DNA from 4 places in the Bacillus sp. K7 genome. Region 3 is predicted to be linked to each of the others. Evidence: riboswitches for the same ligand, from Rfam matches in the RefSeq annotation. Region 3 holds a riboswitch; each other region holds the start of a gene.
What was found. A riboswitch is a leader RNA that binds a small molecule or an ion and turns the genes downstream of it on or off. The one in region 3 is predicted to bind S-adenosylmethionine.
Positions count from the first base shown of each region.

Region 1: another riboswitch for S-adenosylmethionine. It lies ahead of M1D98_RS05780 (bifunctional homocysteine S-methyltransferase/methylenetetrahydrofolate reductase); the one in region 3 lies ahead of M1D98_RS09780 (2-hydroxyacid dehydrogenase).
Region 2: another riboswitch for S-adenosylmethionine. It lies ahead of metN (methionine ABC transporter ATP-binding protein MetN); the one in region 3 lies ahead of M1D98_RS09780 (2-hydroxyacid dehydrogenase).
Region 4: another riboswitch for S-adenosylmethionine. It lies ahead of metE (5-methyltetrahydropteroyltriglutamate--homocysteine S-methyltransferase); the one in region 3 lies ahead of M1D98_RS09780 (2-hydroxyacid dehydrogenase).

Region 1 is NZ_CP096406.1:1,156,939-1,159,137, reverse strand. It holds gene M1D98_RS05790 (CvfB family protein) at 1-242, opposite strand, end outside; gene M1D98_RS05785 (YajQ family cyclic di-GMP-binding protein) at 341-832, shown strand; SAM riboswitch class I at 938-1,055, shown strand; gene M1D98_RS05780 (bifunctional homocysteine S-methyltransferase/methylenetetrahydrofolate reductase) at 1,146-2,199, shown strand, end outside.
Region 2 is NZ_CP096406.1:3,052,641-3,054,839, reverse strand. It holds gene M1D98_RS15665 (thioredoxin family protein) at 1-257, shown strand, start outside; gene M1D98_RS15660 (SCP2 sterol-binding domain-containing protein) at 365-709, shown strand; SAM riboswitch class I at 824-930, shown strand; gene metN (methionine ABC transporter ATP-binding protein MetN) at 1,036-2,061, shown strand; gene metP (methionine ABC transporter permease MetP) at 2,054-2,199, shown strand, end outside.
Region 3 is NZ_CP096406.1:1,952,486-1,954,684, reverse strand. It holds gene M1D98_RS09785 (molybdopterin oxidoreductase family protein) at 1-488, opposite strand, end outside; SAM riboswitch class I at 636-727, shown strand; gene M1D98_RS09780 (2-hydroxyacid dehydrogenase) at 824-1,870, shown strand; gene M1D98_RS09775 (FGGY-family carbohydrate kinase) at 1,867-2,199, shown strand, end outside.
Region 4 is NZ_CP096406.1:1,380,340-1,382,538, reverse strand. It holds gene isp (serine protease Isp) at 1-565, shown strand, start outside; SAM riboswitch class I at 697-851, shown strand; gene metE (5-methyltetrahydropteroyltriglutamate--homocysteine S-methyltransferase) at 979-2,199, shown strand, end outside.

The sequences.
Region 1 (2,199 bases), 800 kb from region 3:
GACGGAATTTTCATCGTGGCCGCAAGTCTTTCCTGCTGGTCGACGTATATAAAGACCTCTACTTCGTCTCTGTCCTCGATATCCTCAGTTATTTCACTGTTATGTAAGAGAATCGTGTCTTCTCCATCGGTCAAAAAGTAACCGAAGTCGGTTTGGTGATCTATACTCAAGGTTAGTTGCTGCCCTGGTCTCATGCTATCGTCCTTCCTGTTCCGCTTGTTTTCCGCGGATTCTGTTAACATTTTTTCCAATCATCACAAATTGATTCTTTGTTCTGTTGGAAGTTTCTCTTTATTCTACTATAATCAACTCATAAGTTAAATGTTATGGAGGTTTTCATATGGCAAAAGAAAGTTCATTTGATATTGTATCCAAGGTCGAGTTGCCTGAAGTGCAAAACGCGATCCAAATCGCACTCAAGGAAATCAGCACACGCTATGACTTTAAAGGCAGCAAAAGCGATATTACTTTAGATAAAGAGGAGCTTGTCCTCGTTTCTGATGACGAATTTAAATTAAGCCAGCTGAAAGACGTGCTGGTCAGTAAATTGATTAAGCGAAACGTGCCGACAAAAAACATTGATTACGGCAAGATTGAAAGCGCGTCAGGCGGAACGGTGCGCCAGCGCGCCAAACTTGTTCAAGGCATTGACAAGGATAATGCCAAAAAAGTTAATGCGATCATCAAAAACTCCGGATTGAAAGTAAAGTCACAAGTGCAGGATGATCAAGTTCGTGTAACCGGTAAAAACAAGGATGATCTGCAGCAGATTATCACAGCAGTGAGAGGCGCAGATTTGCCAATTGACGTTCAATTTATAAATTTCAGATAAATTTTCTGAATCCTATTGATTATTGTCTTTATTTTCGGTAAATTTGGAGAAAGGGAAAAAGCCCCGCAGCTTTTGGCATTTCCTTATACGAAAACTTCATATCCGTTCTTATCAAGAGAAGCAGAGGGACTGGCCCGACGAAGCTTCAGCAACCGGTGTAATGGCGTTCAGCCATGACCAAGGTGCTAAATCCAGCAAGCTCGAACAGCTTGGAAGATAAGAAGAGACAAAATCACTGACAAAGTCTTCTTCTTAAGAGGACTTTTTTTATTTCTCTTTTTTCCTTGCTGAATGTGAATAAAGGAGGCAGACAATGGGACTTTTAGAAGATTTGCAAAAACAGGTGTTAATCGGTGACGGCGCCATGGGGACGCTCCTCTACTCCTACGGCATTGACAGGTGCTTTGAGGAACTCAACATTTCAAAGCCGGAGGAAATTCAGCGCATACATAAAGCGTACGTTGAGGCTGGAGCCAATATCATTCAAACAAATACGTACGGAGCCAATTATATTAAATTATCCAGGCACGGGCTTGAGGGTGACATTAAAAAAATGAATCAGGAGGCAGTGAAGATTGCGCGGGCTTCAGCAGGCGATGCGTACATTTTGGGGACAATGGGCGGCATCCGCACATTTAATAAAAACGCGTACAGCCTTGACGAAATCAAACGCAGCTTTCGCGAGCAGCTGTACCTGCTCCTGCATGAACAACCGGACGGCTTGCTGTTGGAGACGTATTATGATTTAGAAGAAGCCCGTGAAGTGCTGAAAATTGCGCGCAAAGAGACCGCCCTTCCGATTATGCTTAACGTCTCCATGCACGAGCAAGGTGTACTGCAGGACGGGACACCGCTTTCTGAAGCATTGCGGTCAATCGCGGATCTCGGGGCTGATATCGTCGGCATTAACTGCCGGCTCGGCCCTTATCACATGATTGAAGCGCTAAGCGAAGTGCCGATTTTTGATGATGTGTTTTTATCCGTTTATCCGAACAGCAGTCTTCCTTCGCTGGAAGAGGGACGGCTCGTCTATGAAACAGACGACACATATTTTCAAAACAGCGCCTTAGAATTCCGCAAGCAAGGCGCGCGGATTATCGGCGGTTGCTGCGGCACCACGCCAAATCACATTCAGGCAATGGCGGAAGCGGTTGGCGGGCTTGCCCCCATTACTGAAAAAGAAGTCAAAGTCCCTGCTAAAGAATGTATTTCTGTTCAGCATGAGCGGACAGAGCCCGGTTTAAATGAGATCGCAGTTGAAAAACGCTCCATCATCGTAGAGCTGGACCCGCCGAAAAAATTGAGCTTTGATACGTTTTTGTCCGCCGCTGCCGAATTGAAAGAAGCAGGAATCAACGCCCTGACGC
Region 2 (2,199 bases), 1.1 Mb from region 3:
ATACTCCATTTTGCGGCACTTGCCAGCTTGCAAGCAAAATGCTGACAGTCGTGAAAGAAATGCTCCCTGATGTCGCCTTCTATCAAAACAATGTCAATTATTCTCCGACTTTCGCAAAAGCGTATCAAATTGAGAGCGTTCCTTGTTTTCTGCTGTTTAAAGGCGGAAAAGTGGTCGAAAGAGGATATGCGTTTCATTCCGTTTCTTATTTATATGAGCTGATAAAACAAAAATCATCTTCCGCATCCTATTTATGACATATTTCTCAGCGCATTCCAATGAAATTGTCGTTCGTTTTATAAAGGGGTTCATATGCTAAAGAGAGAAATGTCTATGTATGACCAACAAATAGGAGGTTGTACATATGGAGAAAGCGGAAGTTTTAGAAGATGAGTATCAGCATCTGTTTTTAAGACCCCTTTTGAGCGCTTCAACATTGCTCATTACCTTCCAAGGAGAAACAGAAGCCTTAACCGTCTCAATAAACGAACAGGGAGAAATGAAAGAAATTTCTCAGCGCCAAACGTCCAACCTGACCTTTTACGGAAACCAATCCGAAATCATTCATTTATTGCACGGAGATATTTCCCTTCAGCATCTGATTCAGAGCGGAAGCCTGAAAGTTAAGGGGTCCTTCAGAGCCCTGTTAAAGCTAGAAGCGATTCTCTGGCTGACGAATGGTTTTTTTCAGAGGATTGCAAAGAATTAAAAAATAGCAAATTATTATAATAGTAAAAGTTGACATCATTTATTTTATTGACATGCAAACATCCGCCATGCTATTCTACATTAAGAATTTCCGGACGAAAAAGACTATATATTTCTCTTATCAAGAGAGGTGGAGGGAAGTGCCCTATGAAGCCCGGCAACCATCAACGCTGTTGAAATGGTGCCAATTCACACGAAGCGTTCAGCTTTGAAAGATGAGAGAAAGGCGTTTTATATAAGCCTTTCTGCTCACATGTGCAGAAAGGTTTTTCTTTTGCAGAAAATCCCGGAAGATTTCTTAGAATAGTGTTAAGGCAGGTGATTGCTTTGATCAATCTTCAAGATGTTTCAAAAGTCTATAAGTCGAAACATGGAGATGTCAATGCTGTCCAAAATGTCTCGCTTTCCATCAAAAAAGGTGAGATTTTTGGAATTATAGGATATAGCGGAGCTGGAAAAAGTTCCTTAATCCGTCTGCTGAACGGCCTTGAGAAACCAACCTCAGGAACCGTGGAAGTAGCGGGAACCAAGATTAATGAAGTAAACGGACGCGGGTTAAGAAAAGCACGCCATAACATCAGCATGATTTTCCAGCATTTCAATTTGCTGTGGTCGCGGACGGTCAGAGATAATATCATGTTTCCTCTGGAAATTGCCGGGGTGAAAAAGAACGAGCGTATCAAGCGCGCCAATGAACTGATTAAACTGGTAGGTTTAGAAGGAAAAGAAAAATCTTATCCTTCTCAGCTGAGCGGCGGACAAAAGCAGCGTGTCGGAATCGCCAGAGCGCTCGCAAACAATCCGAAGGTTCTCCTTTGTGATGAAGCGACATCAGCATTAGATCCGCAAACGACTGATTCAATTTTGGATCTATTGTCCGATATTAATGATAGACTCGGTTTGACAATTGTGCTGATCACGCATGAAATGCATGTGATCCGCAAAATCTGCAACAGAGTCGCTGTCATGGAAAACGGAAAGGTTGTGGAAGAAGGCGAAGTTCTTGATGTCTTCAAAAACCCGAAAGAAGACATGACAAAACGGTTTGTTCAGCAGGTGACAGAGCCGGAAGAAACGAAAGAAACGCTTCAGCACCTTCTTGATGAAACAGCATCAGGAAAAACGGTTCAGCTCACATTTGTCGGTGATTCGGCTGAACAGCCTCTGATTACAGAGATGATCAGAAACTTTAATGTCAGCGTCAATATTTTGCAAGGGAAAATTTCGCAAACGAAGGATGGAGCTTACGGTTCACTGTTCATCCACATTGACGGTGACGAGGAAGAAGTGCAAAACGTGATCCGGTTCATTAATGACAAACAGGTAAAAGCAGAGGTGATCACGAATGTTTGAAACATATTTTCCGAATGTTGATTTAACTGAATTGTGGAACGCGACATATGAAACCCTTTATATGACGCTGATCTCTCTGCTGTTTGCTTTTGTTATCGGGGTGATTCTCGGCTTGCTGCTCTTTCTGACAAGCAAAGG
Region 3 (2,199 bases):
CCCGCGCTAATGCCCATTGTATATTTGTAGCCCTCAGATCCCGCTTTGCTGCAAATTGTCCGTTCAAGCTGGCTTGAGCCCAGACGATAAAAGAAGCGGCGGTCCATTCCTTCAGCTGTTAATTTCCCCATATTTCCGTAAAAACTGTATGGAAGTATGCTTTCAGCGCCATCTTCATCAATCAGCTGTTTCCAGCGTGCGGTGATGGTATCGATCGCCTCTTCCCAAGAGATCGGTTCAAATATCGCTTGTCCTTTTGGGCCAGTCCTTTTGAGCGGTGTCGTCAGCCGCTTTTCATCATAGATGCGCTCCGTCATGTTTCGGACTTTGTTGCATATGTTACCGGCTGTGACAGGATGGTCAGGATCACCTTGCACTTTCACTATTTTTCCATCTTTTTTATGTATTAGCAATCCGCACTGATCCGGGCAGTCCAGCGAGCAAACCGATTTAAAAATGCCGTTTTGTTGTGTGGCAAATGATTTCATGGCCCAGTACCTCTCTCTAGTTAAATATTTTGTAAGAATTATAACATTTCCGATGATAACGTCAATTCTGAAAAAAGAGATTGACAACAATCTGAGACTTCTTTATGATAAACGTATTCTTTATTCTGAAAATTACATACTCAACATTTTCTATCCAGAGAGGTGGAGGGACTGGCCCTATGAAACCTCGGCAACATTATTGTGCCAATTCCAGCAAGCGTCAGCTTGAAAGATAGGAAAGCAAGGTTTATACCGGCGTCTGTCTCTAAACAGGGCATGCGCTTATACATGAATCTCTTTCCATCTTCGGGAAGAGATTTTTTTTATGAAAAAATATGATGAAAAGGATGTTTTGCACCATGACGGTTTTGGTTACAGCACCGTACAACAAAGAAGGACGAAAAGAGCTTGAAAACTTGTTCGGCTCGGTTGCTTATCACTCCTGGAAGGAACAAGGCCAGGCATACCGGGAAGATGAACTCATTCAGCTACTAAAAGAAACACATGCGATAGGATTGATTACTGAGCTTGACCACGTATCAGAAAGCGTATTTGCATCTGTTCCAGAACTTTCATTTGTGGGCGTATGCAGAGGCATGCCCTCCAATGTGGACGTGGCCGCAGCGTCAAAAAAGGGCATACCCGTTTTCTATACACCCGGGCGGAATGCACAAGCTGTTGCTGAAATGTTTATCGGCAATGTGATTTCCTTTCTCCGTCATACCAGCGCCTCTAATCAATGGCTGAAGGATGGAAAATGGGACAGCGATTACTTGCAGGCCTATGTCAAATTCAAAGGGAATGAATTAACGGGGAAAACGGTCGGCATGGTTGGGTTCGGCGCGGTTGGGCAAAGGATTGCAAAACTGCTGACCGCGTTTGACTGTAAAATAAAGTATTACGATCCATACGTGCAAGACGATCATCCTCACTATGAAAACGTATCTCTTAAAACGGTGTTTTCAGACAGTGATATCGTTTCAGTCCATCTGCCTCGTACCGAGGAAACAGTGGGACTTATTGATCGGACGTATTTTGATCTGATGAAAGAGAGTGCGATTTTCATCAATACGTCAAGAGCAGTTGTGGTAAACCGTGAGGATCTTTTATCTGCATTAAAAGAACATAACATCAGAGGAGCGATTTTGGACGTTTTTTATCATGAACCTCCAGAGGAATCAGATTACGAATTCATTTCATTGCCTAATGTTCTGGCAACACCGCATCTCGCTGGAGCAACTTTTGAAGTGGAGGATCATCATGTGACGATCCTGAATGATGCCCTCAAAAAGTGGCAGGCTGAAAAAACTCTTCATCTTCCAACACTATATAACAAAGATGTACTAAAAACAGAGGGAAAAGAAAGGAGGCTAACGGAATGACAAAACAAAAAGGCTATCTCGTTTTCGATATCGGCACAGGCAATGCGAGAGTAGCTGTCGTGAGTGTATCGGGTCGAGTCCAAACAGTTGAACGGGAGGACATTGTCTATTCCACTGAGACGCTTTACCCGGACAGCCGTTATTTTTCCCCTCAGGTGCTGTGGGAGCAAGTAATAAAACTGGCAAAACGTGCGCTCTCTCGTTCAAGTAATATTGACATCATTGGTTTGACATCGACGAGTCAAAGACAAGGGATTGTGCTGATCGATCAAAACGGCGACTCTTTTCTCGGGCTGCCGAACATTGATAACCGCGGCCGTGAGTGGGAG
Region 4 (2,199 bases), 570 kb from region 3:
TAACGGCATTAACTACGCGGTGGAACAGAAAGTTGATATCATCTCGATGTCCCTTGGCGGACCGAGCGATGTGCCAGAATTAAAAGAAGCGGTGAAAAACGCCGTCAAAAACGGAGTGCTTGTCGTTTGCGCAGCGGGTAATGAAGGTGACGGAAATGAACGAACAGAAGAGCTTTCCTACCCTGCGGCTTATAATGAAGTCATCGCGGTTGGATCTGTTTCCATAGCGCGTGAATTATCAGAATTTTCTAACGCAAATAAAGAGATCGATCTTGTGGCTCCGGGAGAACAGATCTTATCGACCCTTCCTAACAAGAAGTACGGAAAACTCACCGGCACTTCAATGGCTGCCCCTCATGTCAGCGGAGCGCTTGCTTTAATCAAAAGCTATGAAGAAGAATCTTTTCAAAGAAAACTTTCTGAAACTGAGGTTTATGCACAGCTGATCCGCAGAACACTCCCTCTTGATATTGCAAAAACGCTGGCAGGTAATGGCTTCCTATATTTAACCGCTCCTGATGAGCTGGCAGAAAAAGCAGAGCAATCACATTTAATGACCCTATAAAATTATTTTTCTTATATAACATAATCCAAATATAGTAAATATAATTTCAAATTCTATGTTGACAACAAATTTGGATTACTGTTAAGATTACCAACAAATGATTTAACTTTTCAAAAAATTAATAACATTTTCTCTTATCGAGAGTTGGGCGAGGGATTGGCCTTTTGACCCCAACAGCAACCGACCGTAATTCCATTGTGAAATGGGGCGCACTGCTTTTCGCGCCGAGACTGATGTCTCATAAGGCACGGTGCTAATTCCATCAGATTGTTCTGAGAGATGAGAGAGGCAGTGTTTTACGCAGAAAAGCCTCTTTCTCTCATGGGAAAGAGGCTTTTTATTGTGAGAAAACCTCTTAGCGGCCTGCATCCGCGGGTTAACGAGAGTGTTTTACATATAAAGGAGGAGAAACAATGACAACCATCAAAACATCGAATGTAGGATTCCCGAGAATTGGACTGAACAGAGAATGGAAAAAAGCACTTGAAGCGTATTGGAAAGGCAGCACTGATAAAGATACGTTTTTAAAGCAAATCGACGACCTATTTTTATCCGCAGCAAAAACACAAATTGACCAGCAGATTGATGTTGTGCCTGTTTCTGATTTCACACAGTATGACCATGTACTCGATACAGCAGTCAGCTTCAACTGGATTCCGAAACGGTTCAGACATTTGACTGACGCTGCCGATACATACTTTGCGATCGCCCGCGGAATAAAAGACGCCGTATCCAGTGAAATGACAAAATGGTTTAATACAAATTACCATTACATCGTTCCGGAATATGACGAGAGCATTGAATTCCGCCTGACAAGAAACAAACAGCTCACAGATTACCGCCGGATCAAACAGGAATACGGCGTGGAAACAAAACCTGTGATTGTTGGCCCTTATACGTTCGTCACGCTTGCTAAGGGATATGAACCCTCTGAAGCAAAAGCGATCCAAAAACGCCTTGTGCCGTTATATGTACAGCTTCTGAAAGAGCTTGAAGAAGAAGGCGTAAAATGGGTTCAAATCGATGAGCCGGCGCTCGTCACCGCCTCTAGCGAGGATGTCAGCGGCGCAAAAGAATTATTTGAAAGCATCACAGGTGAGCTTTCCTCCTTGAATGTGCTTTTGCAGACGTATTTTGATTCTGTTGATGCCTATGAAGAGCTGATCTCTTACCCGGTACAAGGAATCGGCCTTGATTTCGTTCACGATAAAGGCAGAAACCTGGAACAGCTGAAAACACACGGGTTTCCAGCAGACAAAGTGCTGGCAGCCGGCGTTATCGACGGACGCAACATTTGGAAAGCGGATCTCGAGGAACGCCTTGATGCCGTTCTTGATATTCTGAGCACTGCAAAGGTTGATGAACTGTGGATTCAGCCTTCCAGCAGCCTGCTGCACGTTCCGGTAGCGAAGCACCCTGATGAGCATCTGGAGAAGGATCTGCTGAACGGCTTATCCTATGCAAAAGAAAAACTAGCCGAGCTGACAGCTTTGAAAGAAGGCTTGGTATCAGGAAAAGCGGCGATCAGCGAACAGATTCAGCAGGCGAAAACTGATATCCAGGCGCTCAAACAGTTTGCAACAGGCGCACATTCTGAACAAAAGAAAGAGCTTGAGCAACTAACCGATAAAGAC